One region of the Coprobacillus cateniformis genome, then DNA from elsewhere that is predicted to be linked to it. Evidence: predicted binding sites of a transcription regulator. Region 1 holds the regulator's gene; the other holds the start of a gene.

What was found. Region 1 encodes HrcA, which represses chaperone genes, less so after heat shock. Its sites were predicted from a motif close to TTTTAGCACTNNNNNNNNNNNAGTGCTAAAA; they were not measured.
Region 2: a site for HrcA is predicted at 9,870-9,900, ahead of GQF29_RS17690 (GroES family chaperonin). Genes of this name have one in related genera too.

What each region holds. Positions count from the first base shown of each region.
Region 1 is NZ_WSNW01000001.1:3,112,365-3,129,141, forward strand. Features, by position in the region: gene GQF29_RS15345 (DNA internalization-related competence protein ComEC/Rec2) at 1-786, shown strand, start outside; gene holA (DNA polymerase III subunit delta) at 819-1,781, shown strand; gene GQF29_RS15355 (L-serine ammonia-lyase, iron-sulfur-dependent, subunit alpha) at 1,782-2,987, shown strand; gene hemW (radical SAM family heme chaperone HemW) at 2,987-4,069, shown strand; gene GQF29_RS15365 (LytR/AlgR family response regulator transcription factor) at 4,142-4,858, shown strand; gene GQF29_RS15370 (sensor histidine kinase) at 4,960-6,153, shown strand; gene GQF29_RS15375 (peptidase domain-containing ABC transporter) at 6,340-8,550, shown strand; gene GQF29_RS15380 (hypothetical protein) at 8,543-9,010, shown strand; gene GQF29_RS15385 (HlyD family secretion protein) at 9,007-10,269, shown strand; gene GQF29_RS15390 (hypothetical protein) at 10,342-10,677, shown strand; gene GQF29_RS15395 (hypothetical protein) at 10,781-11,767, shown strand; gene GQF29_RS15400 (hypothetical protein) at 11,796-12,041, shown strand; gene GQF29_RS15405 (hypothetical protein) at 13,559-13,723, shown strand; gene GQF29_RS15410 (hypothetical protein) at 13,908-14,234, shown strand; gene hrcA (heat-inducible transcriptional repressor HrcA) at 14,804-15,838, shown strand; gene grpE (nucleotide exchange factor GrpE) at 15,849-16,388, shown strand; gene dnaK (molecular chaperone DnaK) at 16,409-16,777, shown strand, end outside.
Region 2 is NZ_WSNW01000001.1:3,555,311-3,572,087, reverse strand. Features, by position in the region: gene GQF29_RS17740 (DMT family transporter) at 1-831, shown strand, start outside; gene GQF29_RS17735 (D-alanyl-D-alanine carboxypeptidase family protein) at 815-2,035, shown strand; gene GQF29_RS17730 (hypothetical protein) at 2,267-2,473, opposite strand; gene GQF29_RS17725 (HAD family hydrolase) at 2,564-3,220, shown strand; gene GQF29_RS17720 (2-thiouracil desulfurase family protein) at 3,201-3,695, shown strand; gene GQF29_RS17715 (type I phosphomannose isomerase catalytic subunit) at 3,661-4,596, shown strand; gene GQF29_RS17710 (DUF4261 domain-containing protein) at 4,650-5,732, shown strand; gene GQF29_RS17705 (NAD(P)-dependent malic enzyme) at 5,902-7,080, shown strand; gene GQF29_RS17700 (GNAT family N-acetyltransferase) at 7,126-7,671, shown strand; gene groL (chaperonin GroEL) at 7,888-9,507, opposite strand; gene GQF29_RS17690 (GroES family chaperonin) at 9,520-9,780, opposite strand; gene GQF29_RS17685 (MmcQ/YjbR family DNA-binding protein) at 9,951-10,295, shown strand; gene GQF29_RS17680 (DUF6440 family protein) at 10,347-10,541, shown strand; gene GQF29_RS17675 (VOC family protein) at 10,557-10,928, shown strand; gene GQF29_RS17670 (PadR family transcriptional regulator) at 11,027-11,350, shown strand; gene GQF29_RS17665 (DUF2812 domain-containing protein) at 11,340-12,467, shown strand; gene GQF29_RS17660 (MBL fold metallo-hydrolase) at 12,490-13,173, opposite strand; gene GQF29_RS17655 (YebC/PmpR family DNA-binding transcriptional regulator) at 13,180-13,917, opposite strand; gene GQF29_RS17650 (aminoacetone oxidase family FAD-binding enzyme) at 14,033-15,202, shown strand; gene GQF29_RS17645 (NAD(P)/FAD-dependent oxidoreductase) at 15,186-16,763, shown strand; gene GQF29_RS17640 (TrkH family potassium uptake protein) at 16,750-16,777, shown strand, end outside.

The DNA of each region.
Region 1 (16,777 bases):
TTTATGATTCTGTATAGAATAGAGCAGCACAAATCTATACAAATAAATATTTCTATTATGATTGCTTTGCTAGTGACTTTTTCATTTTATAGTCAATATAAATTATATGCAGAAGTGACTATGATTGATGTAGGACAGGGTGATTGCACTTTGATTCGTTTGCCTATGAATCAAGGGAATATTCTCATTGATACAGGCGGGAATAAAGATTACGATTTAGCAACTCAGACAATTATTCCTTATTTGAAGTCTATCGGAATTCAGAAACTTGACTATGTTTATATATCACATAGTGATTTCGATCATTGTGGAGCTTTAGAGTCACTGATAGAACATTTTCATGTTGACCAGGTAATTGATCGATATGAAGAAGAAAGAATAATCGGATGTATGAAAGTCAAGATGTTCAAGAGCAATAAAATTTATTTTGATAATAATGATCAATCATTGATTATGCTTGTTGAGTTGTTTGAAAATCGTATTCTATTCACAGGAGATGCTTCATCACAGGTTGAAGAAGATTTAAGGAAACAATATCGAAATTTAAATGTGGATATTTTAAAAATATCTCATCATGGAAGCAAAACAGCAACTTCTGCCTCTTTATTACAAATGATACAACCTGACATTGCTATGATTGGAGTTAGGAAAAATAATATGTATCATCATCCATCATCAGAAGTTATAGAAAGATTAAAACGTAAACAAATAACAATTTTAAGAACTGATGAAGATGGAATGTTTCATATACGATTTTATGGAAAATCACGTTACATTTTGAAGTGATTCATGTATAATGATAAAGGTGAGGTGGTTAAATGAATTGTGTTATTTATGGTGAAGAAAAGATGCTAATGGAACAAAAATTAGCTGCTTTAAAAAAACAATATCGTATTCATGAGGAAGATATGAATGTGATAACATATTGGTGTCATGAGACATCTATTTCAGAAATGATTGAAGATGCTTTAACCCCACCTTTTCTAACTGAATACAAAATGATTATTATGAAAAATCCATTGTTTTTAACAACTCAAAAGCAAAAGGATGTTAATGAGGAAGATATTCAAATGTTAATGGATTATTTATCTAAAGAGAATCCAACAACCATCTTTGTTATTTATCATGATCAAAAGAACTTTGATGAAAGAAAAAAGATTGTTAAGAAGTTAAGAAAAGATTTACGATTTATTGAGGTTGGAAAACTTGATCACCATCAGCTTTTTAAAACAACTCATCAGGCAATTAAAAAACGTGGATGTGAAATAGATGATGATGCTTTAGAACTTCTGTTATCGAGAATGCCAAATGATTTATTGGAGATTTCTCAAGAGGTTAATAAGTTGTGTTTATATTCTCAACATATTACAAGAGAAACTATTGATATTATGGTTGCAAAGCAAGTAGAAGAGAATGTTTTTGAATTAACCAAAGCTATTTTAAATAAAGAAACAGGGAAAAGTATTCAAATATATAAAGATTTAATGATGAACAATGAAGAACCTATTAAATTGATTGTTTTGATAGCTAATTCTTTACGTTTATTATATCAAGTGAAGTTATTAGACCGAAAAGGGTATAATGATCAAGAAATAGCAAAAATGTTATCGTTAAATCCATATCGATTAAAATATGTGCGTCAAGATGGAAAAGATTATGATATTCAAGAATTATTGCAGAAATTAGATGAACTTTCACAACTTGATGTGAATATAAAGACAGGTAAAATTGATAGATTTAGAGGATTAGAACTTTTTCTCATTAGAATTGGAGGACAATAAATGGAATCATTAAGAGAATTATATAAAATAGGAGTAGGACCTTCATCGTCACATACAATGGGGCCACAACGTGCTGCAAAACGTATTTTAGAATTGTTCCCTGATGCCTTGCGTTTTCATGTTGATTTACATGGTTCGTTAGCATTAACAGGTAAAGGGCATTTAACAGACTATATTATTGAAAAGACATTTTCACCTATTCCTGTTACCTTTTCATTTAAGAGTGATGCTTTGTCGTATCATCCTAATGGAATGATTGTTCATATTTTTGATCAAAAGGATCAAGAAATAAAAGCAATTGAAGTTTATTCAATTGGTGGTGGTTCAATACTTTTTAAAGGTGATATGGAAGAAAAGCCTAAAGAAGTATACAAACAAAAAAACATGGATCAAATCTTAAAATATGTAGAAGAACAAGGCATTTCGTTGTATGATTATGTGTTAGAAAATGAAGATGATTCTTTTGTAGAATTTCTTTATAAAATATTAGATGCAATGTTTCAAAGTGTTGAAAGTGGCTTAAAAAAAGAAGGAACGATTCAAGGAAAACTGAAACTCAAAAGAGTTGCAAAATCAATGTTTCAACAAGCTCAAAATACACGCCGTGAGGCTGACCGTGAGAGATTGTTTATTTCAAGTTATGCCTATGCTGTTGCAGAAGAAAATGCTGATGGTGGACAAATTGTGACGGCTCCAACATGTGGTGCAAGTGGAATTATGCCAGCTATCTTATATTATTGTTATAAGCAATTACATATAGAAAAGAAAGACCTTATTAAAGCATTAGCAGTTGGAGGAATTTTTGGGAATGTTGTGAAAACCAATGCTACAATTTCTGGAGCTGATGGTGGATGTCAGGCAGAGGTTGGTTCAGCTTGTGCAATGGCAGCTGCAACGATGGCGTGGATTTATGAATTAAACAATTCATTAATCGAATATGCAGCAGAAATGGGATTGGAACACAATTTAGGTTTAACATGCGATCCTGTTGGTGGCTATGTTCAAATTCCATGTATTGAAAGAAATGGCTATGGGTCACTTCGAGCTCTAGATGCGGCTATGTTGGCTAAACAATTGGGATATCTACGTAAAAATAAAGTCTCTTTTGATGCAATTGTTCGTGTTATGAAAGAAACTGGAAAAGATTTATCAAGTGCGTATAAAGAGACATCATTAGGTGGATTGGCGAAGGAATTTGGCTTATAATGAAATCATTATATGTTCATATTCCATTTTGTGATCACATCTGTGCATATTGCGATTTTTGTAAGGTTTTTTATAAAACTGAGTGGGTAGAAAAATATCTTGATGCTTTGGTTTACGAAATTCAGCATAAACAAATAAGTGGTAATTATGATACGGTTTATATAGGTGGTGGTACACCTAGTTCGTTAAATTTATTACAACTTCAAAAGTTATTTGATATTTTGTCACCTTTTACCAAATGCGTGAAAGAATTCACTATTGAAGTGAATCCTGAATCTATGGATCAAGAAAAAATAGATTTGTTTGTAAACAATTCTATTAATAGATTAAGTGTTGGTGTTCAAACTTTTCAAGATAAATTATTGGGAGCTATCAACAGAGTTCATACATCTTTAGAAACCATTGAGGTTATTCAACAAGCGCAAGCGAAAGGGATAACAGATATTAATGTTGATTTGATGTATGGTCTACCAAATCAAACTTTAAAAGATGTTTATAAAGATATTGATATAGTTAATTCTTTAGATGCTTCTCATGTTTCTATTTACTCATTAATTTTAGAGGAGCATACTCTTTTAAAAAATCAAAACTATCAACCTTTAGATGATGAAGAGGATGCGAAATGGTATCAGGAAATTAATCGTTATCTTGAAACTAAGGGAATGATTCATTATGAAGTCAGTAACTACTATAAATATAAACCATCATTACATAATCTTGTTTATTGGCATTATGAAGATTATGATGGAATAGGATTATCTGCCCATTCTTTGATTCAGCATCACCGTTTAGAAAATACAAAAAGTCTTACTCAATATCTTAATCATCAGTATCTGAGTGAAGATATCATACTTGAACCAGCAGATGAATTGTTTGAAAAAATAATGATGGGATTAAGATTAATTGAAGGACTTGAAATTAATGAAGTAAATCAGATGTTTGATATTGATTTTCTGATAAAGTATCAAGAACCTATTCAAAAATATCTTAAGTTAAAGATGCTTGAAATTAAAGATGGATATATCAAAACTACATCTTTAGGAATGAATTATTTAAATAGCATTTTAATTGATTTTTTATAATGTTGTTGTTATTTCGACAAGATTCCTAAATTATGGAAACTATGATATAATATTCACATAGGGGTGTTGAAGATGGGCATAATTAAAGTGGCAATTTGTGATGATGATCAATACATGTGTGAAAAAGTGCATGATTTTTTAAAATTGTTTTTTTCTAGACAGCATATTACAGTCCTTTATTATTTCTTTGCTGATGGCATGTATTTATTGGAGTCAGATGAGATTTTTGATATTGTCATTTTAGATATTGAAATGAAAATTATGAATGGAATAGCAGTTAAAGATAAAATATGTATGGAAAGACTAAATTCCAAGATTATTTTTTTGACAAGTCATAGAGATATGGCAATAGAGTCTGTAGGTAGAAATGTATATGGCTTTGTTCCAAAAGATGAGATGAATAGATTAGAAAAGCATTTAAATACAATTATGCATGAATATAAATCACATCAGTTAATCAATATTACTGGAGAAAGTATAGATATTTTTAATGTCGCTTATATTCATTCGTCTGGAGGATATTGCTATTTTTATGATAGACAAGGAAATGAGAAGGTTTTTAGAATTTTGTTAAATAAAGTGGAGAAAATCTTATCTCCATATAAACAATTTTCAAGGATTCATCAATCGTATATTGTTAATTTTGATCATGTTCAGAAATGTTCATATGGAAGTGTTGAATTAAAAAGGAAAAATGGTCTTTTGTATTTATCTGTTTCAAGAAAGTATACTAATGAAGTCTCTCAAAAGTATATTCATTATAGGAAAGATAGGTGTAGAAATGGCTAATTTATCTTGGAGTATCATGCAATTAATTGATTGTTGTTTATATCTTTTTTTAGGTTATTCATTATTTGGAGAAAAGATTAAAGGAAATAAAAAAAATATATATGAGTTTTCTTTTGATTGCAATTTGTATATTTACATTAGAACATTATACGCATATAACATTGGCATTTATTTTACCAATTCTTCTCTTATTTATGATGTCACAAACATATATAATACATAGAAGTGTTATAGTTTTATCAGTGGTATGTATAATTATGATTATTCAACAATATTTGGCTTTATCTTTATTTCCCTATGAAATCATGAATAACAATAGACAAATTGATTTATATAGTATATGTTGTGCATTTGTTGTCATTGGTGTCTCTTTCTTTATAAAATATGTACGAGAGCATTTAAAATTTGTTATCCATTTGTCTGATATTCCTTCCTATATTTATATGAATATAATCTTAGGAATATGTGCTGGGATTTTGCCTTTAACGCTTGTCAATTATTTGGAGAATGAAATACCTATACGGTTAAGAATATCAATATTATGTGTCTCTTACTTTTCAATTATATGTAGTTTAATAAGTGTCTTTGTTTTTGTGAAAAATTATAAGGAAAAAGATGGATTGAAGAAACAAAATCAATTAAAAAATGAACTTTTAAATATGCAAGAACGTTATTTTATTGATACAGTAAAGAATTATGAACACTTAAGAAAGTTCAAACATGATATACAAGGGCACTTTAGAGTTATATCACAATTGGAAAGTCAAAAGTCATATAATGAATTACATTCTTACATTCAAAAATTAAAAATGACTATGCAAAAGGAACAAGTTTTCCAATGTTCACACAGTCATATTTCAGCTATTGTGAATTCATATATTGAAGATATGAAATCTGAGAATATAGAATTAAAAGTGATATATAGTGTTACGGGGTTTATAAAAATTGATGTCATAGACTTGGATTCTGTTGTTTATAATCTTTTGAGTAATGCATTTGAAGCAGAAAAGAAAGTTGGGAAAGATGAAAAAATTATTACTTTAAATTTTATGGGAAGTCAAGAGGACTTGCTTATAGAAATTGTTAATGATGTTAATGATGATGAGTGTATTAACTTTATAAGAAAAAATAAGACGTCAAAGAAAGATAAATTTAATCATGGTATTGGTATTAAAAATATAAAAGATATTGCTAATAAATATAATGGCGACATTGATATACAGATAGAAAATGGGAGACTATCTATTGAAGTTTTTTTTAATAATGTTATTGATATTGGTAAGGAAGATGAATAAAAACATCTTTCTTTTTTTATGCATAGACTGTTGAATATGACAAAATAACGTCAGATATGACAAATCAATCGTTAGAAAAGAGATTTCTTTGTATGTTGAATACAAGGAGGCGATTGATATGTGTAGATACTTTTGGAGTTGGCTATTTAAATTTTGGGGATGTTAAAAAGGAAGGAAGTTAAATATATGTTTAAGAAATATCCATGTACAATGCAGCATGATGCATCAGATTGTGCGGCAGCTGCTATTTCAACTGTATTACTTGTATATAAACAGGAAATGTCTTTAATGAAAATTAGAGAAGTTATTGGAACTGATCTTTATGGTACAAGTGTAAAAGGTATTGTTGATGGTTTAGAAAAACTCAAATTTCAAGTCAAGGCAGTTCGTGCAGAGATGAAAGATATAACAGATGATATGACATATCCGGCTATTGCACAAATTCATACAACAGAGGGGTTGAATCACTTTGTAGTCATTCAAAAAGTTCGTCATGGTATCTTTTATGTTTCTGATCCAGCGAAAGGAAATATAAAATTGAAACGAGAGGAAATACAGAAACTCTATACTGGCGTTTTAATCATGATGATACCTACATCTGAATTTGAAAAGATGAAGTACAAGGATAAAGGGATGTTTGATTTGTTTTGTGCATTAATATTACCACAAAAAAGATTGCTCTTAACGATTATACTGGCAAGCTTTGTTTTAAGTATTATAGGAATTCTCTCAAGTACTTTTTCTAAGGTGTTAATGGATGAAATTATTCCTTATCAATTAAAGAATAAACTTTACATATTTTTGTTAGCATATGGATTGGTTGTTTTATCACAAAACTTATTATCAGCATTTAAGCAACAGATTGTCTTGTTTCTTTCAAGAAAGGTTGATATTCCATTGTTAATGGGATATTACAACCACATTATTCATTTACCTTATGAGTTTTTTGCATCGAGAAGAGTAGGAGATATCATCACCAGATTTCAAGATGCATTAACAATTAAAGATATTTTTACAACAGTATCTGTTTCATTAATATTGGATATTGTTTTGTCACTCATAACAGGAGTTATTTTGTTTCATTTAAATTCAAGTTTATTTTTGATATTGATTGTGATGATTGTTGTTAATGTTATTCTTATTTATGTATTTAAGAAACCTTATAAGAAATTGAATTATGAACAAATGGAATCTAATGCCATATTGAATAGTCATCTGATCGAATCTATGCAAAACATAGAGACGGTTAAATCACAAAATGATGAAATGCAGCAGATTCATAAATTAGAAAATCGTTTTGTATCATTGCTGAAGTTGGGTTATAAAGAAGGGACATTACAGAATGTTCAGGGAGTTATTTCGAGTTTCATTAATTCACTAGGTGGATTGGTATTTATGGCTATTGGTGCAATGTTTATCATAGATGGAAAAATGAGTATTGGGGACTTATTGGTATTCCAGACATTGAGTCAATATTTTACAGAGCCTATACAAAGCTTAGTATCTTTGCAGTTAACGTTTCAGGAAGCGAATATTGCAATGACAAGACTGAATGAATTAATGTCATTAGATAGAGAAGATGAACATCGGGAAGAACTGATTGATGATATTGATTTGTTAGGTGATATCTGTTTTGAAAATGTACAGTTTTCTTATGGTTCAAGACCACCTGTCATTAAGAATTTTAATCTCACTATTCCTAGTGGAAAACGAGTTGCACTTGTTGGAGAAAGTGGTGCAGGGAAGAGTACGATAGCTAAACTTCTGTTAAAGTTTATGGATGTTAAAGAGGGGAAAGTGACAATAAGCGGTTGTAATGTTCATGATATAGATGAAGCATACTTAAGAAGGAATATAGCTTATATTCCACAGAATATAGAACTTTTTACTGGAACAATCATAGATAATTTAAAAATAGGAAATCCAGAAGCAAAGTATGAGGAAATTATGACAGCCTGTCAGCTGGCAGGAGCAAGTTCCTTCATTGAAAAATTACCTAATCGTTATGGGGCGTTCATAGAAGAAGGGGGAAGCAATTTATCTGGTGGTGAGAAGCAAAGATTAGCTATTGCAAGAGCTATTCTTTCCAAGTCACAAGTCTTTATCTTTGATGAAGCAACCAGTCATCTTGACTCTTTTAGTGAAAGAAAGATACATGATTTACTGTTTAAAAAGATTAAAAATACAACAACACTTATTATTGCACATCGTTTGTCAACGATAGTCAATTGTGATCTGATCTGTTTTGTTGAAAATGGCAGAATCATTGAGCAAGGAACTCATGATGAACTAATCGCAATGAATGGTCAGTATGCAAAGATGATTTCTTTACAAAATATGACAATGCTAAAAGTCAATAAAACAGTAATAAATGAGGAGGAAATCAATTATGGCTAAGTTAGAAGTCTTAGAAAATAAAAAGTTGGTTTTAAAGAATGTTCTGAAAAAAGAACTGAGAGGAATTTCATTTGAAGATATAGATCAGCAAATCAATAAGTTTGCCAATCGGTTAGATATCTTAAAGGTCCAAACTTTTGGCCCGTTAGTTATTAAATTCTGTGGAACAAACATTTCAGAAGAAGGGGATATTACAACTGATTACGATTTGTTGATTCAAGCTCATGATTATAGACAATATAAAAATCAATTTGATATTGTTGAAAAAGTAGATTGTCCTCATTGTGTTTATATTCATTATGAAGGGAATCCTTTAGAAATCAATTTTGTGAATTCAAAACTTGATCTTTATTTCTATGAAAATGATTTAGAAAGTACTGGTGAAAGTTATACTGTCTGTATTCATGATAGTGAGGAATATGTCATTACAGACTTCTTTAGACCGGTGATGCAGTTATGAAACTTTATCAAAAATCAGAACTGAAAGATTCACGTATTTTCTTTGATAAGAAACCACCCATGTTTCTAACAATGTTTATTCTCTTTATTCTTTTTATGATTATATTTGCGATTTGGATGAGTTCATGGATGAGCAAGTCTTATATTGTCGAAGCAAATGGAACAATTACGACAACTGATAACATCTATATAAGTGCTTTGTCCGATGGTGTTCTCACTTCACTCAATTCTCAGGAAGGAACTTTTGTAAAAAAGGGTGATATCTTATTTGAAATATCAAGTGGGAGTGAAGGGGTACAATACAGTGCTCTACAAAAACAAATATCAAATACAAAGGATAAGATATCAGCTATTAATAAATATATCAATTCATTAAATATTCATCAGAATAAGATGTCTAATTCAGGAATAGAACAGGAATATTATGAGAAAGTCAGATATTATATATCCTCTCTTGAGGATGAGAATCAGACAAAAGAAAATAATCAAAAATCAATAAAACAAAAAGAAGAAAAGAAAACAAAGAAAGAACAAGAAATTCAATCTCTAAAAGATCAAATTTATAAACTGAAAGATACAGAGGAAGATAAAGCCAAAAAGGAAGAACTCAATTCTTCTCTAGAAACAAAACAATCTGAACTAGAGTCTCTAATAGAAGAAATCAATCAGTTAACTCAGACAAGTTCTTCACAAGCAGAACAAACAAAGATTCAGTTGATTAGTGAAGCAGGGAATACTCGTACAGCATTACAGTCTACCTTAGTTGAGCTAGAAGGACAGTTAAAAGCATATCAGTCACAGGATGCTCTTACAACAGTGAAAGCATCACAGGATGGTTATGTTCATTATCTTTCAACAATCAAGGAAGGTGTGACCATTCAAAAAGGACAAACAGTTGCTGAAATTAGTACCAATAAAGATGATCAGATGATTGTAGAAGCCTATATACAGGCAACTGATATCTCTAAGGTACAACTTAACAATGATGTGAAGGTTGCGATTAATGGAGTCAATATACAAAAATATGGAACACTAAATGGAAAACTTGTTTCGATAGATTCAGGAACATTAACACAAGAAACAGAACAAGGAAATATTGTGTTATATAAGTGTCTTGTGTCTTTGGACAATAAACAGCTTCATTCGACAGATGGATCTCAGATAGATGTTATAAAATCAATGCCAGTTGTAGCGAGAATTGTCTATGAGAAAGAAACTTATTTAGATTGGCTATTAGAATTATTGAGTTTTAAGAATTAATATGGTATAAAGTAGAGTATATACATAACTCTATTTTATATAAATTTTGGTAAAGAAAAGGAGGAGAATGTTATGGAATTAACAATGAATTTACCAAGAAACTATGTAGAAATTGAAGAAGAGGAGATGATGTATTTAGATGGTGGAAGCATGACAATGCTCTATAAGAATATCAAGGGATTATGGGGTAGAAGTCAAGGGTTTAGAATGTCTTGTAAGGCAGTAGGGATAACTTTAGGAACTATTGGAACAATTGCTAAGATGTCTTATATTAAAGCAGTCTGCAAATTCGGATATGTTGTAACAAGAACTGCTTTGACTATTGGCGGTTTTTGGCTAGCTGGAATAGCGCTTGCAGGAACTGCAGCATTTATGATATATCTGTATAATAAAAGAACTTTTTATTAACAAGGGAAGTATTACATTGTCCTAAATGGCAGCTGCTTATTTGCTGCTATTTAGATATTGTTTATAAAAAAAATTATATAGAAAGATATTTGGTGAAACAATAATGAAAACTTATATTTATTATTTAGGTATGCTTATACTAACAACACTTATTTCATTTTTATTGTATATTTATATAATTAGTATAGAAATATTTGTTGATCATGCTATTTTTTATTTTTGTTTTTATATTATGGTATTGATGACTTCTGGGCTATGTCTCCATTATTTAAAAACTATTTTTTTTATTTTATTATGCAAAATAAAAAAAATAAAATATTCAGTTATATGTTTATATCCGATTGTTTTGGTTGATGGAAAATTAATCGTTCTATTTGGACCATCAAATTATGTTTTCTATAAAAATTTGTGTGATCTAAGTGATGTTAACTTAAATAATTTTAATGAGAAATATTCTTTAATGAAGAAAATATATAAACAAGAAAATATATATATTTTTTTATTGGCTTTCACTTTATTTGCGATTGGAATATACTGGCAGTTATATTTGTTTCTATTTTTATTGTTTTCATATATTTTATATAAAGTTACAATTAATTTTCTTAATAGTTTTAAAGACACTCATAGTAAATATTTTTTTAATGAACTTCTTTTCACTAGTGTTGTCAATTTAGAATTAATCAGTTGGCATATTAGTTATCTAGAAAAGAATATTGATGATGTTATTAATAAACCAAATGAAATGTTGAACTGCTTAAAATTAATGATTGTTTTGAATAAAAATTATTTAAGTGAATATTTATTTAAATTAGATAATATAATAGAACTCATTATTTTGAAATATGGTCAATCAATAGAAATAGAATGTTTAGATTTGATATTTGATTATATAGACTTAAGAATTTGTTTGAATAGAGAAAGCAATAAAATAAAAATATTGTCAATGTTGAATTTGTTTTGTGAAGAAGATAATTGGAATTTTCAAATTATTGATTTATATAATACGAGAATTAATGAATTGAAAAATTATATAAATGGTACATCCAGTATACAAATAAGAAGGAAAATTTATAGGAATATTTTTCGATAAAATAAATAAAAATGAAAGGAAGATGCTGATGAAAAACCAGAAGTTTGTTAATAAGAAGTTAGTTATTAATTTGTTGATAATTACAGATGTTTTATCAATATTAGGTATTATTGCTATTCTTTTAAATTCTGAGTTATGTAATGGAGCTATTTGGTTGGGATCCATAATATTTTTTGTTTGTTATTCGATAGGAGTTACTTTCTATCTGGGTGTTTGTGATTCTAAAATAAGGAAATGGATTGTATATATTATTGATTTAATCAGTTGGCTATAAATGCTTTTAGAATATTTAGTTAGATTTATCAAAAAATATAACTCAATTTAATGAATCTATGTTATTAAAAGATTTTAGAATTTGCTGTCTCAAAACCACTTAAATTTAGACCAAGAATAACATCAGATATGTTTATCAGATTGATTCTTCTGTTTATGATACTGATAAGGAATATAATATTGATAAATATATCTGCATAAGTAAATGACTAATAATAGTCTAATGATTCTTAACGAGCGTTTTATGGGATTCTATCTTGTATCTATAATGAATGAGGCTTTTCAACTTAATTTTTGTGATACTCTTACGATTGGGACTATTCATCAATTTCGTTTGGATTTTAAAAATTACAATATTGCAAGGCAATGTACTATAACAATGTACTATAACAATGTACTATAACATTGCTTTCTGATTTATATTAAATTACGTAGAAATTGAAGAAGGTGGAATACTGTATTTAGATGTTGTCTTTTTAAATCATGTGAATATTGTTGTCTTTGCAATTTATGATTTGTATGGGGGCTAATCTATTAAAAATATTTTGAGTAGTACAATAAAAAATATGATAAAAAAATATACATGTAGATGGCTTGGAGCACAGGAACTTAGTGATTTCTGTGGAATGATAATGGGAGTATAAAACGGTCTTCTATCAGTTCTGTGATAATTAAAATATGGGAGAAACACGATACATGATTATAGGATAATTGTTATGGAGTATGGAAATTATAAGTAAAAGAATGGAGTCTAATAAATTGGAAAAACTTAAAATAGCTATTATATGTATTTTATTTGTTTTGTTAATAGTTACTGGATTCCTGGCGTTACCATCTTTTTTTTGATAGTATGCCTCTTGTACTTCAAGTTGGAATGATCTGTTTTGATATTGTTGTATCAGGAACTATGTACTATATAATTAAATATAAATTATAAATGATTTTGAATATTTTTACTTGATTTCTATCGGAATTATTATCATATATAATTTATTTATTAAATGTTGTTCTTATGAGAGGGGAAAATGAAATTTAGTGATTGGTTTACATATATATTAGCATTGCTACTTTTAGGTTCAAGATAAGTGATTCCTTTTCAAGATGATACTATTTGATTTATAATATTATTTCTATTGTTGTTGCTATTGGGATTTTTATTTATGGTAAAAAATGAATCTGATTGATTTTTAAAACATTGACAATAAACGAAAAAATTGTTATTTACTTCTTTGCGCTTGGGAACAGTTATTGGCATAGTCTTAATTATTGTATTTATTAATATTTGATCACTTTAAATCTTCATAAAATAGTAAGTCAATAAAGATATCAAGATAATTGCTCTTTGTACTGTTGATTTTACAAATAGGGATTATAAATGTATAGTGAATAAGAGGTGAGAGTGAAGGTGATGATGAGTTATTTTGGTGGTGCAATGACTATAGCATGTTTTTGCTTATTTATACTTTTATTAAAGTTTTTAATTTTAAGGTCATTAAGGTCTATTTATGGATAGTTGAAATGACTATTCTATGGTCAACAGTCATGCGTTTTTTAGAAAATGAAGTCTTAAATCTAGGTACATTGCTTGTTTTTCTATTTGTTCAAGGGATGCTTATTTATTTTATCAAGATTGATTATCGAAAAGATGTTTGTCGAAAGGATATCTATTTAAAAATATTATAAAGTCATTTTGTTCCACTGATTGTAATGGGGATACCAAAGGTGAAGGAAGAAGTTGATGAATTTATAAAGACATTAGATGACCTATTGAGAAACTCTGATCAAATGAAAAAAAAGAGCTTTTTACTTTTTTGTATATGATGCAGGATATATATATAATCAGGCTTTATTTCTAAGAAAGTCTGATATGTATCTTTTTATTGAAGATAAAGAGTTTTTAGAGTTAGATGTTGAAGAAAATGGGAAAGGTGGTAGTGCTACATTAGCAAGGAATTTAAAGGGATTATGGAATAGAAGTAGTGCCATTAGAAAAATCGCATCATATCAATGTGGTATCACAGCTGGTTTTATGAAATCTTTAGCTACTATTGCTTATTGGAAAGGTGTTGCATTATTTGGACCTGCAATCGCTAACGCTGCGTTATATATTGGTGGTGTAGCGTTTATGTGTGCAGCAGTATTAGGAGTTGGAGTGGCTGTATTATATTTAGATAAACATAGAGTATTTTATTAATATATGGGGGATTTATCCCTCATATATTAATAATTATAAGGAGGATACTTTTTTATGAGAACATTCAAATATTTTAAACTTATATTAGCTTGTTTAGATTTGTTTTCTGCATGATTGTTATATATTATATATATTCCTGTTTTGTTGTTTATATGTGTTAGTTGCTAGTTTTTATCTATGTGTATTTAGTAAAAAATAAGAACTATTATAGGAAAAACTCAACTATACGATTGGTTCGAAATGATCCGTTCGATGATTGTTAATGTTCTCATTGTGTGGTTTAGGTTTAGCAGGATTTTGTTTTTAGAACTGAAAAGGATGCTACAAGATATTTTTACTTATTTTATGAAACAACAAAAAGAACTAAGGAAAACGTATTTAAGAAACATCCTGTTGATATTCATATATGTATTGATCTCTTTTGTTTATATAAAGGGGAGTGCAGAGTTGATAACTGAATTGAATTCAGTTATTTTTGTTTTTTAGCACAAAAGTGTTGACAGTGCTAAAAACATGAGTATAATAAAATTAGCACAAAGATAAAAGGAGTGCTAAAAGGAGGTTGTGATATGCTGAGTGCACGACAATTGCTTATATTCAAGTGTATTGTTGAAGAGTTTGTTGAAACAGCTGAACCAGTTGGTTCAAAAACACTTATGACAAAGTATATGCTTCCTTATTCAAGTGCGACAATTCGTAATGAAATGTCATTTCTTGAAGAAAATGGATATTTAGAAAAAACACATACGTCATCAGGACGTGTGCCCTCAACACAAGGGTATCGCTTTTATGTCAATACATTAATGCAGCCTAATGTTGATGACGATGTCAAAAATCAAGTTGCTATGATTCTTGGTGACCGGCATCGCTCTTTAAATGAGATTATTCAGGAAAGTTGTCAAATTTTAAGTGAACTTACTCATTTGACTACAGTAGCTTTAGGTCCTAATTCTGATTATGAACGATTGCAAAATATTACACTTGTTCCTTTGACAGAGCATAGTGTGACAGCAATTATTGTAACAGACAAAGGGCATGTTGAAAATCGTATTTTTAAAGTTAAGAATAATGCTTATTTAGAAGATTTAACAAGTTGTGTGAATGTTATGAATGATTTGTTGGATGGAACACCAATTAATCAAGTGGCTTATCGCTTGGAAAGAGATGTGCGGCCAATATTGAGTGCTCGAATTAAAGAACATGAAGTTTTATTCAATGCGTTTTTAGAATCATTTATGAAATTCGCCAATAGTAATGTTTATTTCTCGGGTAAAGAAAATATGTTGTATCAACCTGAATATAATGATGTGAATAAACTTAGACAGCTGGTCTCTGCTTTTGAGAATTCACAGTCATGGAAAAGTTTAGAACCTATTGCTATTGAAGAGGGTGTAAGTGTAAGGATTGGAAGTGAATCACCCATTGAAGATTTAAGTGATGTCTCTGTCATCAGTGCATCGTTTAAAACAGGCAATGAATCCAAAGGATCAATATCGGTTATAGGGCCAACACGTATGCCTTATGAAAAAGTTGTTTCTTTGGTTGAGTATATTTCTAAAAGTTTAGAAACAGTTTTGCTAAGCAATGATGAAGATGATGAATAGAGGTGAAAGTATGGCAAAGGAAAAGAAAGAAAAAAAAGTTGATGAAGAAGTAAAGCAAGAAGAAACAGAAGTTGTTGAAGAAACAGCAACTGATTCACTTGAGGATAAAGTTGCAAAGCTTGAAGAAGAAGTGAATACATGGAAGACGGATTATTATAAAGTTTTTGCAGATATGGAAAACTCAAAGAGAAGGTTAGAAAAAGAACATCAAAACTCTATGAAATTTATGATGCAAGATTTTATTGAAGAATTACTTCCTGTAGTTGACAATTTTGAACGTTCTTTGAATGTTCAGGAACCGAGTGAAGAAATTCAAACATTCTTAAAAGGGTATCAAATGATTTTTGATCAGTTAATGGCTATTCTTGAAAAGAATGGTGTTGAAGCGATTGAAGCTCAAGGTAAGGAATTTGATCCAAATTTCCATCAGGCTGTGATGACAACCAACGATGAAAATTTTGATTCAAATATCGTTGTGGAAGAACTTCAAAAAGGTTATAAATTGAAAGATCGCGTTATTCGTGCATCTTTAGTTAAAGTTAATGAATAGTTATAAGGAGGATTTATATTATGGGAAACAAAATTATTGGTATTGATTTAGGTACTACAAACTCATGCGTAAGTGTGATGGAAAATGGAGAAGCAAAAGTTATTGCAAATCCTGAAGGATTAAGAACAACTGCATCAGTTGTTGCATTCAAAAATGGAGAAATCGTTGTTGGTGAAGCTGCAAAACGTCAAGCTGTTACTAATAAAGATACAGTTATGTCTGTAAAAAGACATATGGGTACAAATTATAAAGAAAATGTAAATGGTAAAGAATATACACCTCAAGAAATCTCTGCAATGATTTTACAAAACTTAAAAGCAACTGCAGAAGCATATTTGGGTGAAACAGTTACAAAAGCAGTTATTACTGTACCAGCATATTTCAATGAT
Region 2 (16,777 bases), 440 kb from region 1:
ATTGTAATGAAAAGTGCAGTTGATTTTTTGACACCAGCTGTATTGTTACTGATACGTTTTGTACTCGCTGCTATTTTCTTAGCAATTCTCTTTTTTTCCAAGATTAAGAATTTATCAAAAGAGAATATATTGGGTGGTATGTTAACAGGTTGTTGTTTATTTGCTGCATATTATGTACAGACATGGGGTTTATCTTTTACAACACCAGGTAAGAATGCTTTTTTAACTGCTGTTTATTGTGCGATTGTCCCTTTTCTTGTTTGGATAATTCATCATAAAAGACCTGATATTTATAATTTTATTGCAGCATTTATTTGTATTCTAGGGATTGGTTGTGTTTCTCTTAATGGTGATTTATCTATCAATATTGGTGATTTATTAACATTGTGTGGTGGCTTTTTATATGCAATCCACATTTTAATGATAAAAAAGTTTTCAACAGGTGTAGATGGTGGTGCATTTACAACCTTTCAGTTTATTGGTGGAGCCTGTGTAGCTTTGGTGGTTACAGTATTGAGTGAAGATATCACGTTAGTTGGCCACATTCAATCATCTATTTTCTTGCAATTGTTTTATCTAGCATTCTTTGCCACTGCAGTGACAATGGTATGTCAAACTATTGGGCAAAAATATACAAGTGAATGTAATGCTTCTTTAATTTTATCTTTAGAGTCAGTTTTTGGAGTTGCATTTTCAGTTATTTTTTATGGTGAGATTTTAACGTTAAAAGTCATTCTTGGATTTATTTTAATTTTTATAGCTATTATTATCTCTGAAACAAAGTTGTCTTTTTTAAAGAAAGGTGGAATGTTGGATGAAGAAGATCGTTAGTTCACTCATTGCTTGTTTGCTGATTTTCCTCTCTATACAACCAATCCATGCATATACAAATATAAACATTGAATTATATTCTCAATATGCTTATTTATATGACCGTGATACTTCGCTTGTTTATATGGAAAAGAAAAGTAATGAAAAGATATATCCAGCAAGCATGACAAAGATTTTAACTGTGAGTTTGGCTTTAGACTATATTACTGATCTTCAGGAAGTTGTAACAATAAAGCAAGCTGATTTTAAAGGGGTTGTTGAAGAAGGGGCAACTGTTGCTGGGCTATTTCCAGGAGAAAAGGTGACATATGAGGATTTATTATATGGCGCTTTACTGCCATCTGGTGCTGATGCTTGTCAGGCTCTAGCACGTTTGATATTTGGAGATGTTGATCATATGGTCACTGCCATGAATGAAAAAGTCATAGAATTAGGATTGCAGCAAACCCATTTTATGAATGTGACAGGATTGCATGATGAAAAACATTATACGACTGCTCATGAAATGGCTCTAATATTGAATCATGCTTTACAAAATAAGGAGTTCGTAAAAGTTTTTGAGGCACGTTCTTATAAAAGTTCAAAAGGTAATCATCAGTGGATTTCATCTTTACAAAATGCAAAAGATAATAAAGATATGGATGTAAGCTTAATAAATGGTGGCAAGAGTGGATTTACTGATGAAGCAGGATTGACTTATGCATCAACAATGACAATTGATCAGCATCGGTTAATTCTTGTCACTGCAAAAGCAGAAGATAGGAGAAAGAGAAATCATATCCGTGATGCTGCAACTGTTTCTCAATATATGGATCAATCTTTCCATAATGTCGTGCTTTATAAAAAAGACGAAGAGATTGATACCTTTTGGGTATTGAAATCATTTCAAGGTTCATATCAAATGAAAGCTCAACAAGATATATCACTTTTGGTTGAGAAGACAATAAACAAATCAGACTTGGATATACAAGTTAATATTCAAAAATGGAAAGAGGCGCCTATATATAAAGGCGACGGATTGGCAATTATTAGCGTCAATTATCAAGGAGAACCTATATATAAATATATTGAAACAATGCCTGAAACAATTCAAAGTTCAACAGCTGCTATTGTTTTACATTATGGAATCATAATTGGATTTCCTGGATTGTGCATATTTATTATTGGCTTAAAAATCTATCAAAGAAAGAAAAAGAAGGTCTAGAGTCCAAATTCACAGAGATATGTTTTGCTTTGCAATGATCTTTTGTTAAGGTAACTCATGGATGACATGAATAATGTTTCTTTGATGCAAAAGGAATTGTTTTAAAATAAGTAGTAATTAGAACAATGAAATACGTAGGGTAGCATTCTATATAAAACGAAAGTTATCGGTTTTATTGAGAATAATGCAGTAGATTTTGTATTAAAAAAAGAACTGATTGTTTGATAATGATCAGTTCTTTTTTTTGTCTTCTTTCAATTCAACAATTCTATCTAATCCATAACCGATGAATCTTCCAATAAAAATCACTATAACACCAACAATTGGAAAGACTGCGTTATTTTGAAAGATAGAATACCAAATAATTAATCCAAAACCAATTGCATATCCAAGTGCTGAAAAGATTTTCATATATTTTGTTGACTTCAATTCATTCATGATTTCACCCCATTTTATATACTAATTTATTATAACATCTTTCATTATTTTTTCAATACTGTTATAATAATACTGATATTGGAGGATGTTATGAGAAAAGGTTGTTTATTTGATTTAGATGGAACATTAGTTAATTCTTTAACAGATTTGGCTCTATCTACAAATGAAGTTTTAAGAAATCATCAATTGCCACAACATGATATTTCAAAATATAATCATTTTGTTGGAAATGGGATACAAAAATTAATGGAAAGAGCTTTAGGGCAGGAACATCTTGATATTCTTGATGAATGTCTAAGAGAGTTTCAGGTTGTCTATGCAAGGCGTTATCTGGATCATACCCAACCTTATGAGGGGATTATGGAACTTATAGAGACTTTATATGATCAGGGAATCAAATTATCGGTTGTTACAAATAAACCTCATGATATGGCCATTCAAATTGTTGAACATCTTTTTCCAAATCGGTTTGTATCTATTTTAGGTCAGCAGGATGCATATCCTATAAAACCTAATCCAGAGTCGGTACATTTCGCTTTAATGGCAATGAAATTAAGTCGTCAGGATTGTTATTTTATTGGTGATAGTGATGTGGATATAGAAACAGGCTATCGTGCAGATATGAAAACAATAGGGGTTTCATGGGGATTTAGAGGAAGGCTTGAACTTGAAGAGGCTGGCGCTGATTATGTGGTAGATGAAGCTATGGAGATATGGAGGATTATTAATGAAAATTGGGGTGAGTAGTTGTTTGCTTGGCGTAAAATGCACATATAATGGCTCACATAATCTTGTTTTAGGTTTCAAACAATTATATGATTTAGGTTTTGTTGTTGAAGTTTGTCCAGAGGTTCTTGGTGGATTATCTACACCACGTGACCCAGCAGAAATTCAGCCAGGAGAATTGTTACGAATTGAGACATGTCAACATGTTGATGTTACAAATGAGTATATCTTGGGTGCTCAAAAAGCATTAGAAATATTGAAAGAAAATAATGTAGAAGTTGTTGTTTTAAAGTTTAGGAGTCCTAGTTGTGGGAATCAAGGTATTTATGATGGAACATTTTCTCATCAGCTAATTGATGGACAAGGTGTCTTTGCAAAATTATGTGAAGAGAATGGAATGAAAGTTTTTAATGAGAACCAAATAGAGGAGTTCTTAAAATATATAGGAAAGGAAGAAGAATATGGGACATATTTTAAAGATTCAACCAGTTTTTAAAGAAATGATTTGGGGAGGACATAAATTAAGAGATATTTATGGTTATGATATCCCTAGTGATCAAACAGGTGAATGCTGGGCGATTTCAGGACATAAAAATGGAGATTGTATTATTGGTGATGGTGAGTATCAAGGAAAAAGTGTGGCTTGGCTGTTTGAAAATCATAGAGAACTTTTTGGAGATGTCGAAGGGAACCAATTTCCTTTATTAGTGAAGATTATTGATGCAAAGAATGATTTATCTGTACAAGTTCATCCAAATGATGAATATGCAGGAAAACATGAAAATTCTTTAGGAAAAACAGAGTGCTGGTATGTATTGCAGGCTGATGAAGGAACAAAAATGGTTATGGGACATCATGCCAAAACAAAAGAAGAATTTGTAAAAGCAATTGAAAATGATGACTATGATCATTTATTGAATTCTTTTGAAATTCATAAAGGGGATTTCTTCTATATTCCAACAGGAACAATTCATGCTATCTGCAGTGGTTCTCTTATTTATGAAGCACAGCAATCATCAGATATTACATATCGTGTTTATGATTATCATAGAAAAGATAAAGATGGAAATGAAAGACAGCTTCATGTTCAACAATCAATTGATGTGACAAGTGTTCCATCTCTTCATTCATCTAATACTCTATTTACAAATTCACATTTAGATAATGGTTCTAAAACACGCTATGTAGATAGTGAATTCTTTGTAGTGGATTGTTATAGGTTGACTGGAGAAAATACGATTTTAAATGATAAACCTTTCCAAATGGTTAGTATTCTTGAAGGAGAAGGAATAATGGATGGTCAAGCTGTTAAGAAAGGTGATCATTTTATTGTATGCAGTGATCAAAACGAGGTTGTTTATGATGGTGTTATGACTATCATGATAACAACATTATAAACAAGCAGATTTTTAATCTGCTTTTCTTTATAGATGGAAATAGGAGGGAAAATATGGATCAAAAAGAAAATGCATTGCAATGTATGATTGAATGGTTAAGTCACGAAAATGAATTGGGGAAAGCACCTAGTCAAATTCAAATTGCTGGTGAGTTTGACTTACATAATTTACATTACTATATTTTTAAGTTTAAAAAATCTCGATTCTCATCATGGCTTGTAGGGGTATGTGGTGGTTATCATGAAGATGAAATTGGTCATTGTGGTCATATTTTTAGCGAATATGAAAATTATCATGAAGATACTGCACAACAAAAATGTATCAATATGATTGAACAAATTAGAGAATATTGGATGAATGCAGCGAATGAAAGTGATGAATTAAAAGAGCGTACATTGTTTGTTCATTTTGTTTTATTAAAAGACTCAAATGTAAATCTTAAAGATGTTTTTCATTATCTCAAAGAAAATTGCCATATAGAGTGTAATCAAATTGAAGAGAGCAAAGGAAATGTTTATGTTGCGAATGTCAAAGAATCAATGATATCTGTTTCTATTATGGAAACTCCAGTTCCTGAAGGAGAGGCAGAATATTATGCACAAGGCTGCTATATGTGGGAAGATGCTGTTGAGCAAGTCAAGGAACATAAAGCACATATTATTGTCACGACAAGTGGGCATGGTATTGATACAAGAGAGGCTATGTTATTGCAATCACAACTTATTGATGCTTGTTTCAATTTTGAACAGTCTATTGCGGTTTATGGTGATGAGATGGTTTGGCCTAAGCATATTTATCGTGATATTATGAATGATTATTATCAAGATGAATCATTACCTGTTATGTTATGGGTTTATTTAGGAATTGTTACAAATCAAGAAGGAAATCACATTTATACAATCGGATTAAAGAATTTTGGACATTATGAAATAGAAACATTGCCAACAACCATACAGCTTTCAGAACTTCATGAATTCATGTTTAATGTCATTTGTTATATAATTGAGCAAAGGGCTGAATTACATCAAGGAGAAACGATTGGTGTCAGTGCTACACAAAAATGTCAAATTACTTTAAGTCAAGGAATTTTTTTGGATGAAAAAACTCTCAAGATTGAAGTTGTTGATATTGAATAAAGTTTTATATTCTAAATGTAATGATAGGGTAAAGATGTTTTTATAATCTGAAGAAATTATTTATTCTTCAGATTTTTTGGATAATTATAATCAAAGTAAAAAAGGCTATAGACTTTTCAATTTATATGATTTGTGTCATAATAAGAAACGTGAAAAGGGGAGAAAAAGCATGTCAGATATATATCAAGACGCATTAAGAATGCATGAAAAAACAAAAGGAAAACTAGAAATTCAATTAAAGGTACCGTTAAACGAAAGTCATGATTTATCATTAGCATACACACCTGGAGTTGCTCAACCATGTCGTGAAATTGCTAAGGATAAAGAAGCTGTTTATAAATATACATGGAAGCACAACAGTGTTGCTGTTGTAAGTGATGGAACAGCTGTTTTGGGATTGGGTGATATTGGTCCAGAAGCAGCATTGCCAGTTATGGAAGGAAAATCAATATTATTTAAAAAATTTGGTGATATTGATGCAGTTCCAATCTGTTTAGATACTAAAGATCCAAAGGAAATTATTCAGATTGTTAAAGCAATGGCACCAACATTTGGTGGCATCAATTTAGAGGATATTAGTGCACCACGCTGTGTTGAGATAGAACGTACATTAATTAACGAATTAGATATTCCTGTTTTCCATGATGATCAACATGGAACAGCTATCGTTGTCACTGCTGGTTTATTAAATGCTTTAAAAGTTGTTCATAAAGATATTCAAGATATAACTGTTGTTGTGAGTGGAACAGGGGCAGCTGGAAGTTCTATTATTAAAATGATTCATTCTCTAGGAGTAAAAGAAATCTATGGTTTTAATATTCATGGTATTGTTACAAAAGAAGATTATGCTCAATATGATTTTTTAACACAGGAATTAACTGAAATTACAAATTCTCAGGCAAAGCGTATGACAATGGCTGAAGCACTTAAAGAGGCTGATGTTTTTATTGGTGTTTCTGCACCAGGTTTATTAACGCAAGAGATGGTTAAAGATATGAAAAAAGACCCTATTGTATTTGCAATGGCCAATCCAGAGCCTGAAATCAAGTATGATGATGCAATTGCAGCGGGTGTTGCAGTTATGGGAACTGGTCGTTCAGATTTCCCAAATCAAATTAATAATGTATTGGCCTTTCCTGGATTATTTAAAGGAGCATTAGATGTAACAGCACGTAAGATTACTGAAGGTATGAAAATGGCTGCTGCAAGAGGTTTGGCATCACTTGTCAGTGAAGAGGAACTTTCTCCAACATATGTTATTCCTCGTGCATTAGATCCACGTGTTGCTAAAGTTGTAGCAAAAGCAGTGTCTCAAAAAGCACAAGAAGAAGGTGTTTCAAGAATATAGATACACATGTATCTTCTTTAGATTTATTTGAGAAAGGAGGCTATTATGAGAACAGAATGGTCAAAAGCTGGATATAAACTAAGATTAGCGCAAAAGCAAGATGCTGAACCATATTTTAGGAATAATTTCAATCCTTTGGATTCAGAAACAGCTAGGTTGACAGGTAGCCAAAAACATTTTGAATTGGATAAAGTTATTTCATTTTTTTATCAATGCCTGGATGCTAGTGATCGATATGATTTTATGATTATTTCTCCTGAAGGTAAAATTATTGGTGAAAGTGTTATTAATGAAATTGATAATGATTTAAGAAGTGCTAATTTTCGTATATGTTTATTTCATCCGACTGATTATGGAAAAGGGATTGGAACATGGGCTCTGGAAAAAACAAGAGATTTTGCTTTTCAAGAACTGCATCTGCATCGTTTAGAATTAAATGTCTTTTCGTTTAATGTGAGAGCCATTAAAGCATATAAACATGCTGGATTTCGTCAAGAGGGCATATTAAAAGATGCTATTAAAGATGGTGATAAGTATGCTGATAATATTCTAATGGCTATATTAGAAGATGAATGGAAGTCTTGTAAATAGGAAAGATATGTAAAAATTTATCCTTTTTCTTTATAAATTATTATCATTGTCAGTGACGTTTATCTTTATTCTGTTATCTCTATGTCGTTTCATTTGATTGCTATTGCACTATGTAGCATTTAACTGTTTTTTTGATATTCAAAAGAGTATATTGAAAAAAGAAGTCCTCTAAACTATGAGAACTTCTTTTTCACTTGTGTTTTTGAGATCAAAATATTAGTACATTCCTGGAGCACCTATTGGAACTGGAGCAGGATTGTCTTCTTTAATAGGGGCAACACCAGCTTCTGTTGTAATGAATAATGCAGATATACTTGCGGCATTTAATAAAGCGCTACGTGTTACCTTTGTTGGGTCAATAATACCTTTATCAAACATTGCAACCCATTCACCATCTTTTGCATCAAAGCCTTGACCTTCAGGAGACTTCATTTGTTTTTCAACGATTTCATCACTATTATAGCCAGCATTTTCAGCAATTTGACTCATTGGGGCAAGCAATGCATCTAAAACAACCTTAATACCTTTTTGTTTATCAATATCTTTATCTTTTAATTGATCTTTTAAAGCAACATAAGCATTAACTAATGTCACACCGCCACCCATAACAATTCCTTCACTGACAGCAGCTTTTGTTGCATTTAATGCATCTTCGATTCTTAATTTCTTTTCTTTTAATTCTGATTCAGTTGCACCACCGACTTTGATAATAGCAACACCATTACTTAATTTACCTAATCTTTCAGCATAATTTTTCTTATCATATTCACTTTTTGAATTATTCATTTGTTGAGTAATTTCATGAACACGTTGATCAATTGCATCTTTTTCACCAGCGCCACCAATCATAGTTGAGTGATCTTTAGTAATATGAACTTTTTTAGCTGATCCTAATTCATCCATTTGCATATCTTTTAAATTCATATTTAAATCTTTACTATAGAATTTTGCATTTGTTAATATTGCAATATCTTGTAAGATTTCTTTTTGATTATCACCAAAACCTGGTGCTTTTGTTGCAACAACATTAAATGTTCCTCTTAATTTATTAACAACTAATGTAGAAATGACTTCTTGTTCGAAATCATCAGCAATTAACAATAAAGATTTATTGGCTTGCATAACTTGTTCAAGAATTGGTAGAATTTCTTGGATTGTATTGATTTTTTGATCAGTAACCATAATCATTGGATTGTCTAAATCAACAGTCATTTTTTCTCGATCTGACACCATATATGGAGATACATAACCTTTATCATATTGCATACCTTCAGCAACTTCTAATTCAGTATCAAAACTGTTTGATTCATCAACACTGATGACCCCATCTCTACCGACTTTTTCCATCGCCTGTGCAATAATTTTACCAATCTCTTGATCACCAGCTGAAATTGTTGCAACACTTTCAATATCATTGCTTGTTTCTACAATATGAGATTTATCTAAAATATATTTAGCAACTTCCTTGCTTGCATAATCAATACCTTCACGCATTAAAACAGGATTAGCACCTTTTTCAACGGCTTTTAATCCATTTTGAATCATACTTTGGGCTAGAATAGTCGCAGTTGTTGTACCATCTCCAGCAACATCATTTGTCTTATTGGCAACTTCATAGACAAGTTTAGCACCCATATTTTCAAAAGTATCTTCTAGTTCTATTTCTTTAGCTATACTAACTCCATCATTTGTAATGAGTGGTGAACCATATCCCTTATCTAAAACAACATTTCGTCCTTTTGGACCAATTGTAACTTTCACAGCATCAGCCAAAGTATTGACACCTTTTAACATTGCATCTCTAACATCTTTAGAAAAACGAATCTCTTTACTCATGATTAATTCCTCCTATTCAACAATCGCTAAAATATCTTCTTCTTCTAAAATCATATATTCAGTTTCTTCATCTTTAAATTTTGTTCCTGAATATTCCTTGAAAATAACAGTCATTCCTTCTTTTAAATGGTCGTCACATTTTGGACCAACAGCAACAACTGTTGCTTGATTGCTTGCCTGTTCCTTTGGATTGGTGAGAATAATCCCACTTGCAGTTTGCTTTTCAGCTTGCTCCTTTTTTAAAATAACATAGTCATGTAATGGCTTTAACATTTTTATTCCTCCTTTTTATGCTTAGCACTCATAACTATAGATTGCTAACACAAATAATTATAAACTTAAATGTGAATTGAATATGAACTTTTTGGCACTAGTTATAAGAAAGTGCTAAATACCTATCATTTTATCTATATTTTATGTATAATAAAAAAGAAGGTGAGATAATGAAGACAAGGCAAGAAATCATTACATATTGTTTAACATATCAAAATGTATATGAAGATTATCCATTCTCTGATACGAATTGGACATGTATGAGACATCACGAAAATCATAAAATATTTGCGTGGATATTTGAAAGAAATGGAAGTATTTGGGTGAATGTGAAGGGAACAAAAGGGTGGTTAGATTTTTTTAGAGAAAAATATAAATCTGTTGTTCCAGGTTATCATTTAAGTAAAGAACATTGGAATTCAATTATTCTAGATGGTACAGTTGATCCAAAAGATATTGAGATAATGATTCAAGAAAGCTATGATATAACTTTAGTTAAACGAAAAAGAAAATAATTTTGGAATAACGTTTGATTCTGTTATAATGTTAACGATGGAGGAAGAAGTATGGCAAAAAAAGATAAACGTTTTATAAGTATCTATGAACAAAGTTCATTTGCGACTGCAACGGAAATCCTCGTCGATAAAGAAACTGGTATTCATTATCTTTACCATTCAAGTGGGAATTCTGGAGGATTAACAATTCTTGTAGATCGTGAAGGAAAACCTATGATAACAACTGTTTTTCCAAAAGATGAGTAAAAAGGAGCGAATAAGATGAAAGCAATATTTAATCATTGTAATATTAATGTTACTAATTTAGAAAAGAGTATTCATTTTTATAAAGAAGCATTAGGCTTAGAAGTTATTCGAGAAAAAGAAGCAAGTGATGGCAGTTTTAAACTTGTTTATTTAAGTGATGGTGTTTCACCATTTCAATTAGAATTAACATGGTTAAAGGATCATCCTCAAAGTTATGAACTTGGAGAGAATGAAAGCCATATTTGTTTTACAGTTGATAACTATGAAGAAGCTCATGCATTACATCAGAGAATGAATTGTATTTGTTATGAAAATGAGGCTATGGGATTATATTTTATTAATGATCCAGATGATTACTGGTTTGAGATTATTAGAGAGAAATCATAGAAAATATGATTTTCTCTTTTTTTGTTGACAATATCGTTAAACGATAATAGACTGAAGATGAGGAACATATCGTTAGACGATATGAAGGAGTTGATTGTATGCCTAGGGTTCAATTGAAAACATTAACAGAACAAATGTATTATGTTTTATTAGCATTAAAAAAAGAAAGATATGGTGTTGAAATTTCACAATATATCGAAAAATTAACACATGGAAGAATTATTCTTGGTCCAGGAACATTATATGCAATTCTTTCAAAGTTTGAAGCTGAAAAATGGATACATGAAAAGAAGACAGAAGGGCGCAAGAGAAGTTATATTATGACAGATAAAGGTCGTATAATGTTAGAAAAAGAATATCAGCATCTCCTTGAAATGATTGAAGATACAAAGAAGAGTGAGGAGGATATTGATGAATCATGAATTAAAATATAATAAATTTCATTACTTTGAAAAGCAACAATTAGAGGATTATATAAATGAGATGGCTAAGAATGGTAAATATTTAACAAAAATTCATTCTCAATATCTTGTTTTCAAAACTGAACCTGTTCATGAGATCTATTATTATGTAGATGTTTATAGTAAAAAAGATGGATTCATAAATATTCCTCAAAAGGAAGAATACTTTGAATATTTTCAGAAAAATGGTTATCAATTACTGGATTACTGTGAGCCATTCTCTATTTTTACTTCCACACAGGCTAGGCCAATTCATACAGATGAAAAGGTCGAAAAAGATGTTATTTCTAAAACTTCACATCGTCATTTTATTTATGATTTTTTCATGTCTGCTTGTGGGCTATTTTTGTTTTGGGCATATTTCTCATTAGATGTTCTCAGTATTTCAAATGACTATTGGATAATGAGTATTCTTTTTTGGTTATTTATATTTCTTAATGTCTTTATAGCTAATATTTATCCTTTTGTGAAATATAAATTGACTAAGAAAGTGAATTATACATATATCCATATATTAAAACGTTCTTATTATACTTCCATACTTATTGCTTGTCTTTTCTCATTAATTGCTGTTATCCTTGCAAAAATGCCATATATAACTTATGAAATTATCATTATTATTTATATTATTGTTGGAGTTGTTGGCAGTTGCTTTATTAATAAAACTGAAAATATTTGGTTTGCCTTGAAAATCCCATTGACATTGTTTTGTTTAGCAGGTCTTATTTCAATTTCTTATTTTATATCTGGAACTGCTTATCCAAAAGTCAATTTGCCAATAGCAGCTGAAAAACCATACATCATCTTTCAGCAATCAAGTTTAGCATGCTATGTTAATTATGAGGTGGCTGATGGTAATCAGCTGATGTATTTTGAAAGTTACAGTGAGGGACTCTATCCGATTGTATTGAAAAATCTCCTTTCTTATAGTCATTATACAAAAACGACTGATAGAGGATATGACCTTTATTTCATAAGTGAGGACAATGTTCTTGTTTGTAGGGATAATCGTATTTTAAGAGGAAATCATCAATTGTTAAATACAGAGACAAAGAAGTATCTAGAATTTGGATGGTAAAAGAAAAGATCTCTAATGAGATCTAGATTTCAAATGTTTCATCTTGATGATGTATATCTATGATTTGAGCATGATATGGATTATCAAGTTTTTCTTTTTTTAACTGATCACTAATTGTATAATCACCAAAATAATGAATAGGGAAAATATATCGAACTTGGACATGATTTAAAAAATATTGTAAACCGAGCAGATAACTTTCTTCCTGTCTTTTGTCTACAACAACAAAAGCAATATCAAGAGGCTGACAGATAGTGTTTATTTCCTGCTGATATGTGCTGCGTTGGTAATCGTTATCTTGATTGGGTTCGCCTTCCCAGTGCCACCAATTTAAATCTCCAGCAAAATAAATAGTTTTATTTTCAACTTCTACAATAAAAGCACATCCTTCATCAGTAGATAACAAAGTTTTGACTTTTATATCATCAAAATGATATGTTTGGTGAACATCAACATAATTTCCATCGTATTTATGTCTTAAATCATTTGAGAGAATATAGGTGATTTTTGGATGTTTAAGTTTAAATATTTGCGGATTATAATGATCAAAATGTCTATGAGAAACAAAGATATAAAGTGGTTTTTCTTGATTGAGTTTTAAATCTCCTTGATAATAATCAAAGAGAAGGCTATGATGTTCTAATTCAATGAGACATCCACTATGATAGAGATGTGTAACTAGCATACAAAAAAAGATAACATGCAATGCATGTTATTCTTCTCCATCATCATAATTAGAAACATTATGGAAGATTTGATCGACATCATCACAATCATCTAATAAATCCATTAATCTTTCAAATAACATCATATCATCACCTTCAAGTTCCACATAATCTTGTGGAGTTGTTGTGATTTCATCAACATCAAATTCGACATCAGGTTTTGCTTCTTCAATTGCAGTTTTGATTTTATATAAATCAGTTGGTTCACCAGTGATTTTGATACGTCCATCATCTAACGTTACAATATCTTTAGCATCAACTTCTGCCATAATTAAAGCATCTAATACAGCTTCTTCATCCATACCATTAAAAATAACAGTACTTTCAACATCATATAAATAAGCAACTGATCCTTCAGCTCCTAATTTAGATTTAGATTTTGTAAATGCTGGACGAACTTGAGAAATAGTACGATTAATATTATCTGTTAAACATTTGACGATAATTGTTGAGTTGTTAGGACCAAAACCTTCAAATTGTATTGGTTCATAATCTTCAGTAACACCACTCTTGACTTTATCGATAGCTCGTTTAATAACATCAGCAGGGACTTGCTCCTTTTTTGCTTTTTCAATTAAACGTCTTAATGATAGATTTGCATCAGGTTCAGGACCACCAGCTTTTGCAGCTAAATAAATTTCTTTTCCATAACGAGAATAAACTTTTGCTTTTTTTGCTGCAGTCTTTGCCATTGCGACTTTACGGACTTCGTGCGCTCTACCCATTGAATGATTCCTCCTTTAAAATTACTTTTGTATTATAAACATTTTTTCACTATTTTTCAATAAAAAATGGTATAATCCTTATATTTCGTATAAAATAGGTGAAGAGGTGACAATTGTGAAGAAAATTATCATTATTGGAGCAGGGGCTTCAGGTGTTTATTTATCTATATTATTAAAACAGAAATTAGAATATCAATGTGAAATCATTGTTTTAGAACAAAATGCATCACCACTGAAAAAATTATTAGCAACTGGAAATGGAAGATGTAATCTCTCAAATAAAGACATGTCCGTTGATTATTTTAGTACTGATCAAAAAGATTATGTCCAAGATATTATTGATCAATTTGATATGTTAAAACAAATGAATGAACTAGGTTTGTATTGTGTCTATCAAGGTAATTTATTATATCCTAAAAGTGAACAGGCATTATCAGTAAAACAAGTGATGATGAATTGTGCAAATGAATTAGGGGTTTCCTTTTTTTATAATCAGGAAGTTATCAGCATTGAACAAAGTAAACGTTATCTAGTCCATACAACACATCAGACATATCAGGCTGATTATGTTATATTTGCTATGGGGAGTGAAGCAGGAAAACTCTCGGGTGTAAATAATTCTCGCTATGATATTTTGAAAAAATTAAAATTAGATGTTGTGAAGAGTACACCTTCATTAGTTCAAATGACGACATTACCAGTTATTAAAGAATGGAAAGGTGTTCGAGTGAAAGGAACATTTTCATTGTTGGAAAATAATCAATGTATTCATAAAGAAAAAGGGGAATTATTGTTTACTGATTATGGAGTCAGTGGTATTGCAGTCATGCAACTTTCTGCTTTTTATCAGGAAAATCATCAATATGAGCTTTCAATTGATTTTTTTGATGATCAAGATGTAAAGAAATTGCATGAATATGTTGAACTTAGAATGAATAAGGGCTATAATCATTTCTACGATGGATTACTTCATAATAAGATTTCTACATATTTTGCAAGAAGAAATCTTACTTCAACACTTGAAATAGTCAAACTATTTAAGGATTTTCGTCTTCAAGTGACAGGAATCAGATCGTATGAGACAGCACAGGTTATGAAGGGCGGTTTATCACTTCTGGAAGTCAATCATGATTTACAGATTGAAAAATATCCACATCTGTATGCTGTTGGAGAAATATTAAATGTAGCAGGGCTATGTGGTGGATATAATTTGCATTTTGCATTTGCAAGTGCATATCGTGTAGCTCAGGCAATAGAAAGGGAATTCCATGCTAAGAATAAATAATGTGAAAGTCGCATTGGGTAAAAATAATTATGCAAAAATTCTTTCACAAGTCTTAAATATGCGTGAAAAAGAAATGAAGAATGTCCGTCTTGTTAAACAATCAGTAGATGCAAGAAGGCAGCGAGTTCATTTGATTTGTAGTTTTGAATTTGAAGTTGATGATGAAGAAACTGTTTTGAGACAACATCAACAAGTGCAAAGAGTGAAACCATATCAATATGAGTATTTACCACGCAATGATCACAAGGTTGTTGTTGTAGGAAGTGGACCCGCTGGCATTTTTTGTGCTTATGTATTGTCACAGGTAGGGCAAGCAGTAACAGTTATAGAAAGAGGGCAGCCTGTTGAACAAAGGGTTAAAGACGTTGATGCTTTGTTAAAATGTGGACAACTTAATTCTCAAAGTAATATTGCATTTGGTGAGGGTGGAGCTGGGACTTTTTCAGATGGTAAATTAACGACTGGAATTAAAAATAAAAGGTTACAATATATATTAGAAACATTTGTTAAACATGGCGCACCTCAAGATATTTTATATCTGTCTAAGCCTCATATCGGAACAGATTATTTACGACGTGTGTTAATAAACATGCGTCAAGAGATGGAATTAAAAGGGGTAAAGTTTCTATTTGATACTCAATTTGTTGATTTTGAGATTAAAGATGATAAAAAGTATGTCAAAGCTATCCACCAGCAAAAAGAAGTTCTCATTGAGGCTGATGATCTTGTTTTGGCAATTGGCCATAGTGCTAGAGATACATATGAAATGCTCTACAATAAAGGTTTGTTAATGGAGCAGAAAGCTTTTGCAGTTGGAGTGCGTATTGAGCAGTCACAAGAATCTATTAATCGTATTCAATACAAAGATAGTGCAACATCTCCTTATTTAAAAGCTGCACCATATAAATTGGCTGTTACAACAAAAGAAAAAAGAGGTGTTTATACATTTTGTATGTGTCCAGGTGGCTATGTTGTGCCTTCCATGCACGAAGAGAAAACGTTGTGTGTAAATGGTATGAGTTATTATGCACGAGATGGTGTCAATGCAAATAGCGCAATATTGGTTAATGTAAAGACGGAAGACTTTGAAAGTGAACATCCACTTGCAGGAATTGCTTTCCAGCGTCAATTAGAAAAGGCTGCATTTGAAATGGGAGGTCACAATTATTGTGCTCCTGTTCAATTGGTACAGGACTATTTAGAAAATAGAATTTCAACTCAGCTTGGAACTGTTAAGCCAAGTTATCAAATTGGCTATGTTTTTAGTAATTTGAATCTTCTTTTTCCTGATTTTATTAATCGCAACTTAAAAGAGGGACTCATATTGATGAATCAGAAAATGCCTGGTTTTATAGATGAAAATACATTAATTACTGGAGTTGAAGCACGTAGTAGTGCGCCAGTAAGGTTGTTGAGAAATGAATATTATGAATCATGTTTTGCTGGCATCTACCCAATTGGAGAGGGTGCTGGTTATGCAGGTGGTATTATGTCGGCCGCAGTTGATGGAATCATGTGTGCAGAAATGATTTTGAGGGAGGATAAAAATGGAAGCTGTTGATATTCATAAAGATA